Regions from separate parts of the Bacillus sp. 179-C3.3 HS genome, predicted to be linked through region 2. Evidence: riboswitches for the same ligand, from Rfam matches in the RefSeq annotation. Region 2 holds a riboswitch; the other holds the start of a gene.

Region 1 (8,327 bases), on a different contig from region 2:
GTTGGTGCTTCTTTCTTTAACTAAACAGCAATAAAGTGAGGGAAGCGATAGGGAAACCTTTTGCTTTCCTTTCTCTTTGAACAAACAAGGCAGGAGGATAGGCACAGTTCTCGCCTATTTTCATATAGTAAGGTGATTACTCCACCAAGAGGAGGCAGATGAATGGATAATAAATTTTTTAAAAGTGTTGAAAACAAAACAGGTGTGAATATGAACGAGGTATTTAAGCTTGCGGGCTCCTTGCAAAATGCCAACTTTAAAGATGAGGCGACCGTTCGAGGCGTGATCAAAAAAGTAGCACAGCTAGCGAATAAACGTGTCCCGAAAGAAATGGAAGACAAAATTGTTCAGTCTATTACAAGTGGAAAAGAAAAACTTGATTTCAATACGATCTCCAAGATGATGAACAACAAAAAATAAACAACAGGCTCTCCACTTAAAGGGGGGCCTGTTGTTTTTGTGTGAACCGTTTGCTCACTTTCTTCAAAAGTGGATACAAAAAGCGAGAACGATGTGCTGTTTTGCCTCTTCTAAAAGAAGGCACAGATAGATACAGTGACTGCTCGGCTCTTGTCATGGCTACATATAATAAGCGCCGCTCTTCTTCAATGGCTTCTTCATCACCGTGTCTGAGCTCATCCAGTGCGAAGTCGTGAGGAAGTGCTCCATCGACCACACTCGTCATGTAAACCGTGTTGAATTCAAGCCCTTTGGCGCGGTGGATGGTCATGAGCTGGACACCAGGTTCGTCCGTTTTTTCTTTTTCGGCAGCCTTCATATGGTCAGCATGCGAGAGAAAGGCTTCAATTGTGTCAAAGCGTTTGGCTGCAGTTTTGACATCACGTACATCATCTGCCCCTTTTTCAAGCACATTCGTATCGTTCACTCGTTTTTTTAAATAATCACCAAGTCCCATTTTCTGTTCAATAAAAGACACCGCATCTGTTGGCTTTAATGACCGTAAAGTGTTGAAAAGTGGAACGATCGATTGCAGTTTTTTTCGCTGAAATGGCTGAATGTCTGTTAGTTTTCCAAGTGCTTCTACCATTGTGCAATCTTCTGTAATCGTCAGCGCCTTCAGCGTATTCAGTGTCTGTTGTTTCAAAAAGAAGACCTGAAGCAGCTGTTTCATGGCAGCTACATCATCTGCATCTTGGCTTAATGAAAGAAAGGCAAGCAGTACCCGAACCATACGTCTACTGTAGAAAGCCTTCACACCTGTGTCTGTCTGATATGGTATAGCGGATTGGTGAAGTCGCTCATAAATCGCACGGCCTCCTGTATTGGTACGGAATAAGACACAGAAATCATGAGGTTTTGCACCATTTTTAATTTTTTCCTGAATATCTGAGACAATCATGGACGCTTCTTCTTCCTCGTCATAAGGATAAAAGAGGATGGGTGGCATTTTCTCCGTCCGGACTGCTTTTAACGTTTTTTCATAACGATGTTGATTTTTTTGAATGACGGCATCTGCACTTGCAACAATGGTATGGTGGGAACGATAATTCGCATGTAAATGAACGATGTGAGCTGAAGGGTAATCACGTTTAAAATGAAGAATAAACGCAGGATTGCTTCCTCTAAAAGCATATATCGCTTGATCATCGTCTCCTACACAAAATAGTTGCGCTGATTCCCCAGCCAATAACTGAATTAACTTGTATTGAACCGGATTAATATCTTGGAATTCGTCCACTAAAATATACTGGAAGCGTTCCTGATATCGCTTCAGCAGTTCAGGATTTTCGGTCAGCATGTGTAAACAGGCAATCGCCATGTCATCGAAATCAAATTGCTGATTGTCGCGCTTTTGCTGTTCGTATGATTGGTAAATAGCCCAGGTTTGTTTTTCTTTTTCATCTTTTAGATCAGGAAGTTCATCTGGCAAAAAAGCATTTTTCCAAAAACCGATTGATTGTAGCACTTGATCGGTTGGATAGTCTTTCTCATCAAGTCCTTCATTCATGATGGCTCTGCGAATATACTGTTCCTTTTGCCAGTCAAATTTGATTAAATGCTGGCCGTTCCATCTGCTAGGATCATCGTGCAGAAGCATTTTATAAAAAAGACTGTGGAAGGTGCCCGTCACCACTTGATTCGCTTCGGATGGGGGAAGCTGGTATTGCATACGGAGTCTGTTTTTCATCTCACTACTTGCTTTTGTGGTAAACGTCACTAGCAAAATATGATGTGCAGGGATTTTATGCTTTGAGATGAGATAAGCTGCTCTTGCAGTCAACACCCTTGTCTTTCCACTACCAGCACCAGCAAGTACAAGCATCGGACCATCTTTATGTGTGACAGCTTCAAGCTGAGGTGTACTAAAGGTGATATGAGGAAAGAGGTCGATGGTGTGCACTTGTTCATTCTCATTTAAATGGAGAGGATCACCAACTTGTATGGCTCTTGGTTTTTGCCATTCAAACGATTCCTTTGTTTCCGAGATGATCTGTTTGCCATTTGGAAAACGAAAGCCACCAAGTTCTTTATAAGAAGTGAGATTTTCAGATGCGGATGTGTTGGTTTCTTCTTGTTGCTTTTCCGCTATTTCACAATCCTCTTGCTTGGATAGTTGTGTATGAATAAAGGCAGGTTCTTCATGTATATTAAGTCTGAAGAAAACCGATTGTCCGCAGTATGGGCAAGATAAGTGCCCTTTTTTTCCCTCATCATGGAGGAATTGATAATGTTCTCTCGAATACGTATGTAATGAGATCGTGCGATCATGTCGTCGTGCGTATTTCAAAGCTAGTCCTCCAATATCGTTATCAATCAAAAAAGAACAAGTCTAATCATATCAAATCAAGCATGTTTCAAACAGTCATATTTAGGGAATAGTAGAATAGAAGGGAAGCAAAGGAGGCGTTATTGATGGGTTATATAGCACCGATTCAGCCGGATCTGTATGTTCAATATACCAACCGTCCTGCTCCTCAGGATAAAGAAGATTATGCGAAAGTAACAAAGGTTACTCGTACCTTTCATGACAAGGTCTACAGAGAGCTGGAGAAAAAAGAGGACTTAGTAACAGAAGCTGAAACAAAAGTACAACAAAAAAAGCGAGAACGCTTTGTGCGAGATCTGTTTATGGAAGAAGGAAAAGGAATTCACGTCAATGTCTATATCTAAATGATGACGCTTTCTTTGTTGGGCGGATGGATTCCAAACAAAAAACCAGGGCATGATGGATGCTCTGGTTTTTTTGTGTTATGAAGCAGCTAGCACTTTTGTCATTTTCACATGAGGAATGCCTGCTTCTTCAAACGGCTCAGATACAGCGCGATAGCCTTTTTTTTCATAGAAAGCCAAGGCTTGAACTTGTGCATGCATCACAGCTTCTGTCGCTCCTTTTGCAATGGCTTCGGCTTCAAGTGCATCTAAAAGTTTGTGACCAAGACCAAAAGAGCGCGCTTCTTTTAACACACAAATTCGTTCAAGCTTTGCCTTTGTTCCTTCAATGATGCGTAGCCTAGCAGTAGCCTGTGGCTTTTCGTCATCATTATAAATAATAAAATGAATCGCCTTATCTTCTAGCTCATCAATTTCGATCTCTAACGGGACTGCCTGTTCTTTGACGAACACTTCTTTTCGAACATAATACGCATCTTCTCTTTGTGCTTGTGTACTCACGATGACTGTTTCCAAAATGACTTTAACCCTCTTCTCCTAAAATAAATGTTTCGTAGACGGTCCAAGAACCGTTTTCTAGTTGGTATAGTAGGTGAAAGCGATCGATCGTTTCCTCATGGTCAATACTTCCCAGCTTTAGTGTGCCAAGTACGTCTGAATGTTCATCATCTGATAATTTTTGGGCAACGGTCACATGAGGAACAAACGCATATTCAGGTGTGCCACTGATTGGGGCTGTGTATAACTTTTCATTTAATTTCATTAATTCTTCGGTCGGTTCTACTTTCATATAAATCACATTGTTGACAGGAGCGAATGAACTGAATTTTTTGATGCGTAATGTGATAGGAGAAGCTTTCTTTGCATATTCACGCAAACTGGAGACCACTTCAGCCGCTTCTAGATCCGTTAATTCAAACGGGGTTCTCAGTGTTAAATGCGGCGGGATAAGGGCATAGTTCGGATCGTAACGCTTCCGATATGAGTTCGCAATATCTTGCAATTTTTTTGATGGAAATAAAACCACTCCGTATTTCATCTTGTTCCCTCCTAATTAAGAAAGTATTTACTATGAGTCATTATAACAAAAACTAGTTGATTAACGAATATGGAAGTATTCTTTTTAACGAAGGAGAGATGAGTGGCTGCCAAAATGTCCACTTATGATCGCCTTCAAATGTTTCAAATAAATAATCCGCACCAGACTGTTCAAGAAGGGACTTTAACTCTTCATTTGGTTTCGTAAAATCAAGTACTTGGCCATCAGTTGTTTTCACCGCAGTTTCTTCAGATCCAATGTGATGAATAATCGCATAATGAGAAAGTGATGTGGATTGTTTGACGGCTTGTAAGACTGAATCATCGACATAAGGAGACTGTAAGATCAGACCGCCAAATAAAGAAGGATAGTCGATGGCTGTCATGAGTGAAATCGTAGCCCCTAATGAATCGCCAATCAAAGTGCGCCCAGATCCAATTTGATACGTAGGATAGCGTTCATCAATAAAAGGAAGTAGTTCATTTGCTAGAAAGCGCTTGTATGCCTCAAACTTTGAACCATCTGGGTGATACGTATGTCGTCTTTCTTTGACATTTTGATAAGGAAGACCAATGATAATGGAACGCTCCATCTCTTTGTTTTGCATCAAAGTCTCCGCCTGTCTACTGATTTTACCTAGACGAAAATAATCATGGCCATCTTGTGCAATAATGACATGATAGGTATAAAGAGGGGAGTAATTGACTGGCAAATAGATTAGAACTGTCATGTCCTGTCCAAGTTCCTTTGACTGTAATATTTCTTCTTGAATGATCCCTGATTTCTCCATAATCCATTCCTCCAGCAAACCAAATTCATGACAAGTGAAACGTTTCCATTCATTGTAACACGAAAAACAGGATGTACCTATATCCAAACGTGTCATGAAAAGGGTCAAAGTTCATTTTATTTTAAAATACAGAAAATTTTAATTAATCGTCACAAATGCCCTTGAAAAATACCATTTATTGCGTTACAGTATTAAGAATTAGAACAGACAGACAACACATTCTTATCGTGAGAGGTGGAGGGACTGGCCCTTTGAAACCTCAGCAACCGGTATGCATCACACGACGTGATGACCCAAGGTGCTAAATCCAGCAAGCAGTTTTTTGTGCTTGGAAGATAAGAGGAAGCGATTAAACCCCTTCTTCTTATGAGGAAGGGGTTTTTCTGTTTTGAAATTAGATTTTACTTAGGATGGTGTCAAATGACAGAACATGTGGAAACGAAGTTAGCGCAAATTGGAAACCGCAGTGAAGAGGCGACTGGCACAGTCAGTCCTCCTATTTATCTTTCAACGGCTTACAGACATAGAGGCATTGGTGAATCAACAGGTTTTGATTATATTCGTACAAAAAACCCAACTAGACAGATTGTAGAGGATGCTATTGCATCGCTCGAAGAAGGAACGTCCGGTTTTGCCTTCAGCTCAGGAATGGCTGCCATCCAAACAATCATGGCTTTATTTGAAAGTGGAGATGAACTCATTGTCTCATCAGACCTTTACGGCGGTACATATCGTTTGTTTGAAAACGAATGGAAAAAATATGGATTGCGTTTTCTGTACGATGACTTTTCAGATGAAGACGGTTTACGCGCTAAAATCACCGCAAACACAAAAGCAGTCTTTATCGAAACACCGACAAATCCATTGATGCAGGAAGCAGATATTCAAAAAATAGCGAAGATTGCAAAAGAACACGGCGCATTGGTTATCGTTGATAACACATTTTACACACCTGTGCTTCAAAAACCACTGACACTCGGAGCGGACATTGTCATTCATAGTGCCACCAAATATTTAGGAGGACATAACGATGTTCTTGCCGGGCTTGTTGTCACAAAAGGGGAGCAACTATCTGATGAGATGTTCCAGCATCAAAATGCAATCGGCGCCGTTCTCTCTCCATTTGACTCATGGCTGTTAATGAGAGGAATGAAAACACTCGCGCTTAGAATGCGCCAGCACGAGGAGAATGCCAAGGAAATCGCTGCGTTTTTAGAGGAACAGGCTGAAATTGGGGATGTCCTTTACCCAGGAAAGGGAGGCATGCTGTCATTCAGACTGGAAAAAGAAGAATGGGTCAATCCATTTTTAAAACAGCTCAAAACGATTTGTTTCGCCGAAAGTCTTGGCGGAGTTGAAAGTTTTATTACGTATCCTGCCACCCAAACGCACATGGACATACCAGAGGAAATTCGTATTGCAAATGGTGTGTGTAATAAGCTCCTTCGATTCTCCGTTGGAATTGAACACGTAGAGGATCTGAAAGCAGATCTCGAGCAAGCACTATCTCAAGTGAAAGAGGAGGTACATGTAAAATGACAACCCACGATTGGACACTTGAAACAAAACTCGTTCATAATGCGTTTAAAACAGATCGTTCAACAGGTGCAGTCAGTGTGCCAATTCAGCATGCGTCCACCTTCCATCAAAGCCATTTTGAAGAATTTGGACAATATGACTATTCCAGATCAGGAACACCTACACGTCAAGCGCTAGAAGACACCATAGCATCGTTAGAAGGAGGAACAAGAGGTCTTGCTTTTGCATCAGGCATGGCTGCCATTTCAACCGCTTTTCTTCTATTATCAAAAGGAGATCATGTCCTTGTCACAAGAGATGTGTACGGCGGAACATACCGAATGATCACCCAAGTCCTTTCAAGATTTGGCATTGAACATACATTTGTGGATATGACAGATTTGAATGAAGTCAAACATGGCATTCAATCAAATACCAAGGTCATTTACATGGAAACACCATCAAATCCTACATTGGGCATCACCGATATCAAGGGCGTTGTTCAGCTTGCAAAAGAGAATGATTGTCTCACTTTCTTGGATAACACCTTTTTAACACCTGCGTTACAGAGACCACTCGATCTTGGTGTTGACGTCGTGCTGCACAGTGCAACGAAATTTTTAAGCGGTCATAGTGATGTGCTATCAGGCCTTGCGGTTGTCAAAGATGAAAAGCTGGGGGAACAATTATATCAACTGCAAAACTCTTTCGGAGCTGTGCTTGGCGTACAAGATTGCTGGCTTGTGTTAAGAGGCTTAAAAACACTACAAGTAAGACTAGAGAAAGCGAGCGAAACTGCGTTAGAACTAGCATTATTCCTAAAACAACACCCTGCGGTGAAAAAAGTATACTACCCAGGACTAGATGACCACCCGGGGGCAGACATTCAGCGAGCGCAAGCAAGCGGAGCAGGAGCGGTTCTTTCATTTGAATTAGAAAACCAAGCAGCTGTCAAACAATTAGTCAATCATGTCACATTACCAGTATTCGCCGTCAGCCTTGGCGCTGTTGAATCCATTCTGTCCTACCCAGCAAAAATGTCACATGCCGCCATGCCGAAAGAAGAAAGAGAAAAAAGAGGCATCACAGACGGATTATTGAGGCTAAGTGTTGGGGTAGAAAATGGGGAAGATATCAAGTGCGACTTCAAACAAGCACTCGACCAACTACAGCCAATCCTTGTGAACCAATCATAAAGCGCGAAAAAAGCCGGCTATAACACCGGCTTTTTTCGATACTTTGAACAAAACCATTGACGCCTCACTTATTTGATTATATAATAGAGACTGTCAGTAACAGAAAGCCCAGAACTGATACATAATCCGATTCCGTAGCTCAGCTGGGAGAGCGCTACCTTGACAGGGTAGAGGTCGCTGGTTCGAGCCCAGTCGGAATCATCGTTGAAACCCTTGCGTAGTAAGGGTTTTTTGTTTTTAAGGTAACGAATATTTGTTCTGTTTCTTTTGATAGGGGACGAATGGGGACGAACTTTATCCACCAGATTGTTTCTCATTATTATTAGAATCAAAACGATTAAAGTGTTCTGCAGTGTTAAATTCTAATTTGTTTGTAACATGACCATAAATATCTGATGTTGTTTTAGCACTAGCATGTCCGGCTCTTTTCTGAATAGCATTAATGCTCTCACCTGCCTCTATAAGGAGGGCGACCATTTAATGGAACGGCTATTGCCGCTCTTTTTGAAGGATGTTACTTGATAATAGATAAGCAAAATCCTCAACTATCTATTTTTGCGGATGGTTTAGACTATAGATCAATTGATGTAGATTTTAAAACCTTTCTACAGAAATATATTGATTCTGAAGGCAAAGCGTTTTGGGAATAATA
Region 2 (8,327 bases):
GCAGGTAATACAGAATTTCTAGGCTTGCCAGTCATCGCAGTGGTGTACTCTTCATCGGTTATTCCGATTCTACTGACAATCTGGCTTGGATCATATGTTGAAAGATTTGCAGAAAAATATAGCCCGAAATCATTAAAGATCATTCTTGTTCCAACTGTCACACTTTTAGCCGTTGTGCCAATTATGTTAGTGGGTGTAGGTCCAATTGGTGCAATTCTAGGGAACGGTCTTTCAGGCGGAATTGATTTATTGTTTAAACATGCAGGAATATTGGCTGGCCTGTTGATTGGTGGCTTCATGTCTCCATTGATCATTACAGGAATGCATTATGCACTTATTCCGATTATGATCAACAACATTACATTGAATGGATTTGACTATATTATGCCAATGATGTTTGTAGCGAATATGGCGCAAGCAGGTGCAGCATTTGGCGTTTTCTTAAGATCAAGAAACAAAACATTTAAATCGCTGGCTATGTCGACAAGTATCACAGCCTTAATGGGAATCACTGAACCAGCTATGTATGGTGTGAACATGAGATTGAAAAAACCGTTCATCGCTGCTCTGATTGGTGCAGCAACAGGCGGCGTGTTCATGTCCATTTTTAAAGTAAAAGCTTATGTTATGTCTGGATCTGCAGGGATCCCGGGGATTCCAGCGTTTATTGGTCCAACGTTTGTGTACTCTATCATTGGTTTAGTGATCGGCTTTGTCGTTGCAACCATCATGACTCTTATTCTTGGTTTTAAAGATGTCCCAGTAAAAGAAGGAACAAAAGCAGAGAAGCCAGAAGAAAAGAAAGACTCAACAGTGGTACAAAACGAATTGGTGCAAAGTCCGTTAGAAGGTCAATTAAAGCCACTTAACCAAGTAAATGATGCGACATTCTCCAATGAAATTATGGGCAAAGGTGTAGCCATCGTGCCAGCAGTTGGACGTGTTGTTGCCCCATTCAATGGCAAAGTGGAAACAATTTTCCAAACGAAACATGCCATCGGATTAAAGAGTGATCAAGGGATCGAACTACTTATTCATGTTGGGATTGATACGGTAAAACTGGGCGGAAAGTATTTTACAAGCCATGTGCAAACCGGCGATCTTGTAAAAGCAGGAGACGTATTGGTGGAATTTGATCTCAAGGGTATTCAAGAAGAGGGCTTTGATGTGACGACACCTGTCATCATTACGAATACAAATGACTATGCACAGGTTGATGCCATGACAGACGGAGTCATTACGGAAAAAGAAACACTGCTTACAGTTCGTGTAGAGGAAAATGAGGAGGGCATTTACAATGACACAATTAGAAAAAACATTTCCTAAAGGATTCTTATGGGGCGGTGCTGTAGCCGCTAACCAAATTGAAGGTGCTTTTAACAAAGATGGAAAAGGTTTATCTACAGCTGATGTATCTCCAAACGGCATTATGCATCCGTTCGATGAATCAATGAAAGACCTCAACTTGTATCATGATGCGATCGACTTTTATCATCGTTACAAAGAGGATATTGCGCTCTTTGCAGAAATGGGCTTTAAGTGTTTCCGATTATCCATTTCTTGGCCGCGTATCTTCCCGAATGGGGACGATGCTGAACCGAATGAAGCGGGTCTTGCTTTTTATGACAAAGTGTTTGATGAACTTCATCGACATGGCATCGAGCCAGTTGTCACCATATCTCATTATGAAATGCCGCTTGCGCTTGTCAAGAATTATGGCGGATGGAGAAACCGTCAGCTCGTGAACCTTTACGAGACGTATGCTAAAACACTATTTACTCGATATAAAGACAAAGTGAAGTACTGGATGACATTCAATGAAATCAATGTCGTGTTACACGCACCTTTTACAGGTGGAGGTCTCGTCTTCGAAGAAGGAGAAGATGAAAAAAGCATCCAATATCAAGCGGCGCACCACCAATTTGTGGCTAGTGCTCTAGCTGTTAAAGCGGGACACGAAATCATTCCAGATGCGAAGATAGGCTGTATGATCGCAGCGATGACCACATATCCGTACAGCTCAAGACCAGAAGATATGTTTGCTGCATTAGAGCAAGACCGGAAAACGTTGTTCTTCTCAGATGTACAAGCAAGAGGTTACTACCCAGGGTACATGAAACGGTATTTCCGTGAAAACGGCATTGATATTGAGTTTCAAGACGGTGACGAAGAGATTTTAAGAAACCATACCGTCGACTATATCGGCTTTAGCTATTACATGAGTTTTGTCGCAAGTACAGATCCAGCCATTCTTGATCAAGCTGAAGGTGGGAACCTATTTGCAGGTGTGAAAAACCCGTATTTAGAAGCCAGTGATTGGGGTTGGCAAATTGATCCGAAAGGTCTTCGCACAACGCTTAATCAGTTGTATGATCGCTATCAAAAACCATTGTTTATCGTAGAAAATGGTTTGGGCGCTGTTGATAAGGTGGAAGAGGATGGATCTATTCAAGACGATTATCGGATTGATTATCTTAGAAGTCACTTACTAGAAGCGAGAGAAGCCATCGCAGACGGTGTAGAGCTCATCGGCTATACAAGCTGGGGTCCGATCGATCTCATCAGTGCATCCACAGCTGAAATGAAAAAACGATATGGGTTCATTTATGTAGATCGGGATAATGAAGGAAACGGGACATTTGATAGAAAGAAAAAGAAAAGTTTTGACTGGTATAAACAAGTGATTGCGACGAATGGCAACCATTTAGATGTGTAAAACAAAAGAGACAAATCGCTCGTCAGGCGGTTTGTCTCATTTTTTGTGCATAGAATTATGGGCGCCACACTTGATCGGCAATCTCAATCACATGACGTAGCTTTTCCCATTGCTGCTCTTCTGTTAGTAGATTTCCTTCTTCTGTTGAAGCGAACCCACATTGTGGACTCAGACACAGTTGATTGATATCCGCATATTTAGCTGCTTCTTCAATCCGTTTTTTGATCTGTTCGATTGGCTCGAGTTCACCGTACTTTGATGTCACGAGACCAAGAACGATTTGAAGATTTGGATTTTTGACATATCGAAGGGGCTCAAATCCACCAGATCGCTCATCATCAAATTCCAAAAACAGTCCATCAAGGTCTAAACCGGCAAAAATCGTTTCTGCCGCCGCCTCATAGCCACCTTCAGCCACCCACGTAGATTTAAAATTCCCTCGGCAAATGTGCATCGTGATGACCAAATCATCTGGACGATCGGCAACAGCTTCATTGATGGTTTTCGCAAATGATTCACGTAGCTCGTCCTCGTCACGACCGAATGCTTTGATTTGTTCATGCCCTTTTTCAGAAAAGAAGACGGACCATGCTGTATCATCTAACTGTAAATAACGACACCCTGCATCATAGAAGGCACGGATGGCTTTTTTATAAGCTTGTGCCACATCATGATGGAACTCATCTAAGTTGTCGTACACACTTTCTTCTACCTTTCCACGGAAGAAGAGCATATTCGGACTTGGGATCGTCATTTTGGCTGTATGATCCCCGGCAATGCTATGTAAGAAACGGTAATCTTCTAGCATTGGATGATCCGTAAAATCAATCTTGCCTGTTACTTTGATGCCGCGTGCTTTTGTTGTGGTGTTGTGGAATTGAATTCCTTGTTCTGTTTCAAAGCCTTCCACTCCATCAAGCCCCTCAAGAAAATCAAAGTGCCACCACGCGCGTCTAAACTCTCCATCTGTGACAACCTCAAGTCCAATCTCTTTTTGTTTTTCTACAATGCGTATAATTTCTTCATCTTCAATTTGACGCAGTTGTTCTGAAGAGATCGCTCCGTTTGCCCTTTGCTGGCGTGCTTCCTTGATTCGCTCTGACCGAAGCAAGCTTCCTACTTGATCTGCTCGAAATGGCGGCTTCGTCGTTTTTTTCCCAATTGTTTGTACGTTTGTCATTCTAAATCCCTTCTTTCTAAAAGATAAAAGTCAATGAAAAAAGCTCTTCCTTTGATAAGGAAGAGCATCATATACTGTGAGAACTCTACCTTATCTTCAAACAAGCACATCGGCTTGCTTAAGGAATTAGCACCATTCTGTTCAACGGAACAGCGGTTGCCGGGTTTCACAGGGCCAGTCCCTCCACCACTCTTAATAAGGTTACCTTTTAATTAAATTTTCTTAATAAACACAATTATTCAATCTTTTCGACAAAAAGTCAATAGCTTTTCTTATTTATTTTCCTATATGAACAAATCAGCGATGAGAACACCTGCTAGTCCAACAAGAGATAGAACAGTGACCATTAATGTCCAAGTTTTAAAGGTTTGGCCCATTGACAGGTTAAAGTATTCTTTATAAATCCAAAATCCTGCATCATTGACGTGTGAGAACGTTATACTGCCAGCACCTGTTGCAATCACCATAAGCTCTGGGCTGACGCCAGTCAAACCAATCAGTGGTGCAGATATTCCTGCCGCTGTCAGTCCAGCTACAGTCGCTGATCCTAGTGCGATACGCAGGGTAGCCGCGATGAGCCACGTGAGCAATAGGGGAGAAAGTGTACTTCCATCCATAATTCCTGCAATATATTTATCTACACCACTATCAATTAAGACTTGTTTAAAGGCACCACCACCTGCAATGATTAAAAGAATCATCGCCATGGAGCCAATGGAGTCTGTGATGGACTTCATGACTTCTTGCATGCTCTTGCCTCTGCCAAGTCCAAATGTGTAAATCGCAAGGAGGACAGAGAGTAGTAACGCAACCGCAGGTTCTCCTAAAAACTCGGCTGTTGGCAACAGCGGAGAGGACGGGAAGAAAATTTCTATAACGGCTCTGATTGTCATGAGTATGACAGGTAACACAGCAGTGAAGATACTAATGCCGAAGCTTGGCATTTCCTCTTCTGTAAATTCCTTTGGATTAAATAAATTCTTCGGAATGTGTGCGTGTAATTGATCTTTTTTAAATAATTTTGTGAATAGCAGTCCGCCTATTAATACAGCAGGAATGGCTAATATAATCCCAACTAATAATGTTTGTCCCATGTTTGCTTGAAACACATTGGCAATGGCTGTCGGCCCTGGGTGAGGAGGGAGAAAGCCGTGTGTTGTAATGAGGGCAGCGACGAGCGGCATCCCAACATATAACACAGGAAGTTTTGCGGATTGTGCAATTGTAAAAACGAGTGGAATCAGAATAATGAATCCGGTTTCATAAAAGAGTGCAATACCGATGACAAATCCAGTTAGCATGGTCGCCCACTGTATTTTTGCAATTCCAAATCGGTCAATGAGTGTCATGGCAATACGTTGTGCACCGCCAGAATCGGCCATTAATTTACCGAGCATCGCTCCAAAACCTAGAATTAATGCTAGATGCCCAAGCGTACTGCCTAGTCCTTTTTCGACGGAAGCAATCGCTTCAATCGGGGACATGCCCTCTAACACAGCGACAATTAATGAAACAATAATTAATGAAATAAAAGCGTTTAACTTTAATACAACCATAAGTAATAGTAATAATAAAACGCCAAGTCCAATAAACACTAACGACATAACCCTTCCTCCTTTGTGGTGCATAAGGGAGCGAGAAACACTCCCTATGCTTTATCCCTCTAATATCTCAACTGCTTCTTTTAACGTATCCTTTGAACCAACATTTCCCGGGAAAATGACGTAGGAGATGAATGGGAATTTACTTTCTTCTCCTGTTTGCCAAACTGGAACTCCTGGTCTAATTTGACCTGCGACTGTCGCACGCTTTACACTGAGTCCTCTTGTCCCAATATCACTAGATGTAATCCCGCCTTTGGCAATGAAATACTTAGGACGAATTGAGAGACGCTGGACAATACTTGTGACAGCATCACTGATTTGAACTGAAAGCTTTAATTCTTCTTCTTGACGACCTTCCCCAAGATCGAGACGCTCTCTTCTTGTATAAACAGTGACAGATTGACCTGAGGTTAACAGCGTTTCAATTTGTTGAATCACACGTTCCATTTCTTCTTGAAATGCGATCGGTTCTAACACGAGATGTGTATTGAATTCAATAAATGCCATTTGTTCATTCTTTTGAAGCTCTCTTAGTTGCTCCGTTGTCTTTTTGACATGCGAGCCGATCATAATGAGACCACCATGTGGACTTTCTTCTTGAATCAAGTCGTTTCTCGTTAATAAAGCACGATCGGTCACTCCGCCTAAGATTTTGGTGAGAGCTGCTGCACTTCTGAATATAAATTGCTGACCTGCTTGAATGGCATCAATCAGAGCGGTGACAAAGACTTTCACATCGTCATAGTCAGCTGCGTTGACCACTACCTTTTGGAAATCCTTCACCGCAGTCAGTTGGTCCCTAATTTGTTCAATCCGACATGCTCTTAGATCCTCTAATGAAATGTAAGTGGTGTTCTCTTTTGTAAATGAGCCACCAGACTTTTCCTCTATCCACTCTCCAAGATGTGATGACTTAAACCCGAATGTACGATCTAGAGCAAACTCTGTGTCACCGGCAGGGACTAACTCTTGTCCCTCCTGTACGTAATGAATATTGTTGATTGTAAAACGTCCGCCTTCTTGGAAAAATGGAAGAATGATTTCTCCGTCAAATGTTCGGGCGCTCTGCTGTTCAATGGTTGTTCGGAGTACATCGGTTTCAAGCGGGAAGTGTCCACGTAGAGTCGAATCCCCACGACTGACAATGATAAAATCCTGTTGAAGCCGTTCCGCTACTTTTACAATCGTTGATGCGATGGTGTCATGTGCATCCGCTGTTTCCTTTTCTGTCATACTGCGAGAGTTCGTTAGAATAAAGAACATGCGACTGTCTTCTAGAAAGCCTGCTTCAATGCTTTCCTCTGACCAATCAGTAAAAACAGAGACACCATGTACCGTTTGGATACCTGTCGGATCATCATCTAATACAATGACTTTATGGTGAAAATGGCTAAGTGCCTTTTCATATGCGGAATGTACCGTGCTGGAATCCGCTTTCGGAATGGCATGTAGTAAATCAATGCTTTGTTTCATGATTGGTCATCCTTTCTTGACTTCAACGTGCGCCAATTTTTCGTAATATTGAATGATTCCACCGTGATCAAGTCCAGCTTTTCCATCGGCTTTGAGGGCGTGGAATATTTCTAGTAGATGACTAGAGAGCGGTAGTGGAACGTCAATGTCATGTGCTGTTTCCATGACGTTTGTTAAGTCCTTCAGGTTGATATCAATGCGCCCACCAGGCTCAAAGTTTCGTTCTAAAATGAGAGGGACTTTTGCGTCGAGTACCGCACTTCCTGCTAGTCCACCTCGGATCGCTTCATACATTTTATCAACCGCAATGCCTGATTTAGCAGCAAGAACGAGTGCCTCGGACATCGCTGCAATATTTAAGTTGACGATGATTTGATTGGCAAGCTTGGCTGTTGTTCCGCTTCCACTCGCTCCAACTAAAACGACATCTTTGCCCATGGCATGAAGCACATCTTTCACTTGTTCAAACACCTTTTCTTCACCACCAGCCATAATGGCCAGTGTTCCATCAATCGCCTTCGGTTCCCCGCCGCTAACTGGTGCGTCTATAAATTCAACTTGATGCTGTTTTGCATGAGCAGCTAGTGCTCTAGAGGTAACGGGTGAAATTGAACTCATATCAATGATCGTTGTGCCAGGCTTAGCCGTTGCTAAAATCCCATTTTCCCCTTTAACAACTGCTTCAACATGCTCCCCTTTAGGTAGCATTGTGATTATGATATCGCTTTCAATTGCTGCCTCAGCAGCTGAACCCGCACCTTCTGCACCGGCTTCTTGTAATACTTGGACAGCCTCTTGATTAATATCAAAAACAGTAACAGTATAGCCGGCTTTTAATAGGTTCAAAGCCATAGGTTTCCCCATAATTCCAAGTCCGATAAATCCGATTTTCTGTGCCATTTGTATGCCTCCTATTAAGGGAAGTATTTTATAAAGCGCTTTCTTATCCCCTTTTGTTAGTTTATATACTATCTTTTGTTTTCTACAGTAGGAAATAAACTATTGTGAACTTAATGTACATGATGAGAGAGGAGCATGTCAACGGAAAATATGGGTAAAAGCATGGAAAAAGACCAGAATCACTCTGGTCTTTGGGGTTTATGTTTTATTTTTAGCAACGGCTAAACGGGATCGCTTGACGTTTGTAATGGCATTTGAACCTAGTTCTAAAACAGCCGAAACATACAGTACATCAATAATAACTAGTTGATTAATACGGGAGATCATGGAGTCGGAACGATAGGTGGTTTCTCTCGATGAGCTAAGCAGATGAAAGTCAGAAAGCTTTGCGAGCTCTGATTTCGGGTAGCTTGTGATTGAGGCGATGGTTGCCCCTTTTTCTTTTGCAAATTGC

Evidence for each region. A riboswitch is a leader RNA that binds a small molecule or an ion and turns the genes downstream of it on or off. The one in region 2 is predicted to bind S-adenosylmethionine.
Region 1: linked by a shared signal. The riboswitch ahead of AB1K80_RS09840 (methionine biosynthesis PLP-dependent protein) and the one ahead of AB1K80_RS00280 (5-methyltetrahydropteroyltriglutamate--homocysteine S-methyltransferase) in region 2 are both predicted to bind S-adenosylmethionine.

Annotation. Positions count from the first base shown of each region.
Region 1 is NZ_JBFEFT010000012.1:77,981-86,307, forward strand. Features, by position in the region: gene AB1K80_RS09805 (YjcZ family sporulation protein) at 1-24, shown strand, start outside; gene AB1K80_RS09810 (stage VI sporulation protein F) at 163-420, shown strand; gene AB1K80_RS09815 (ATP-dependent helicase) at 437-2,749, opposite strand; gene AB1K80_RS09820 (hypothetical protein) at 2,875-3,132, shown strand; gene AB1K80_RS09825 (GNAT family N-acetyltransferase) at 3,211-3,648, opposite strand; gene AB1K80_RS09830 (YjcG family protein) at 3,656-4,171, opposite strand; gene AB1K80_RS09835 (esterase family protein) at 4,224-4,964, opposite strand; SAM riboswitch class I at 5,181-5,303, shown strand; gene AB1K80_RS09840 (methionine biosynthesis PLP-dependent protein) at 5,382-6,500, shown strand; gene metC (cystathionine beta-lyase) at 6,497-7,675, shown strand; tRNA gene AB1K80_RS09850 (tRNA-Val) at 7,804-7,876, shown strand.
Region 2 is NZ_JBFEFT010000001.1:55,298-63,624, forward strand. Features, by position in the region: gene AB1K80_RS00270 (beta-glucoside-specific PTS transporter subunit IIABC) at 1-1,326, shown strand, start outside; gene AB1K80_RS00275 (glycoside hydrolase family 1 protein) at 1,298-2,716, shown strand; gene AB1K80_RS00280 (5-methyltetrahydropteroyltriglutamate--homocysteine S-methyltransferase) at 2,772-3,896, opposite strand; SAM riboswitch class I at 3,984-4,098, opposite strand; gene AB1K80_RS00285 (gluconate:H+ symporter) at 4,181-5,500, opposite strand; gene AB1K80_RS00290 (four-carbon acid sugar kinase family protein) at 5,552-6,973, opposite strand; gene garR (2-hydroxy-3-oxopropionate reductase) at 6,980-7,873, opposite strand; gene AB1K80_RS00300 (MurR/RpiR family transcriptional regulator) at 8,072-8,327, opposite strand, start outside.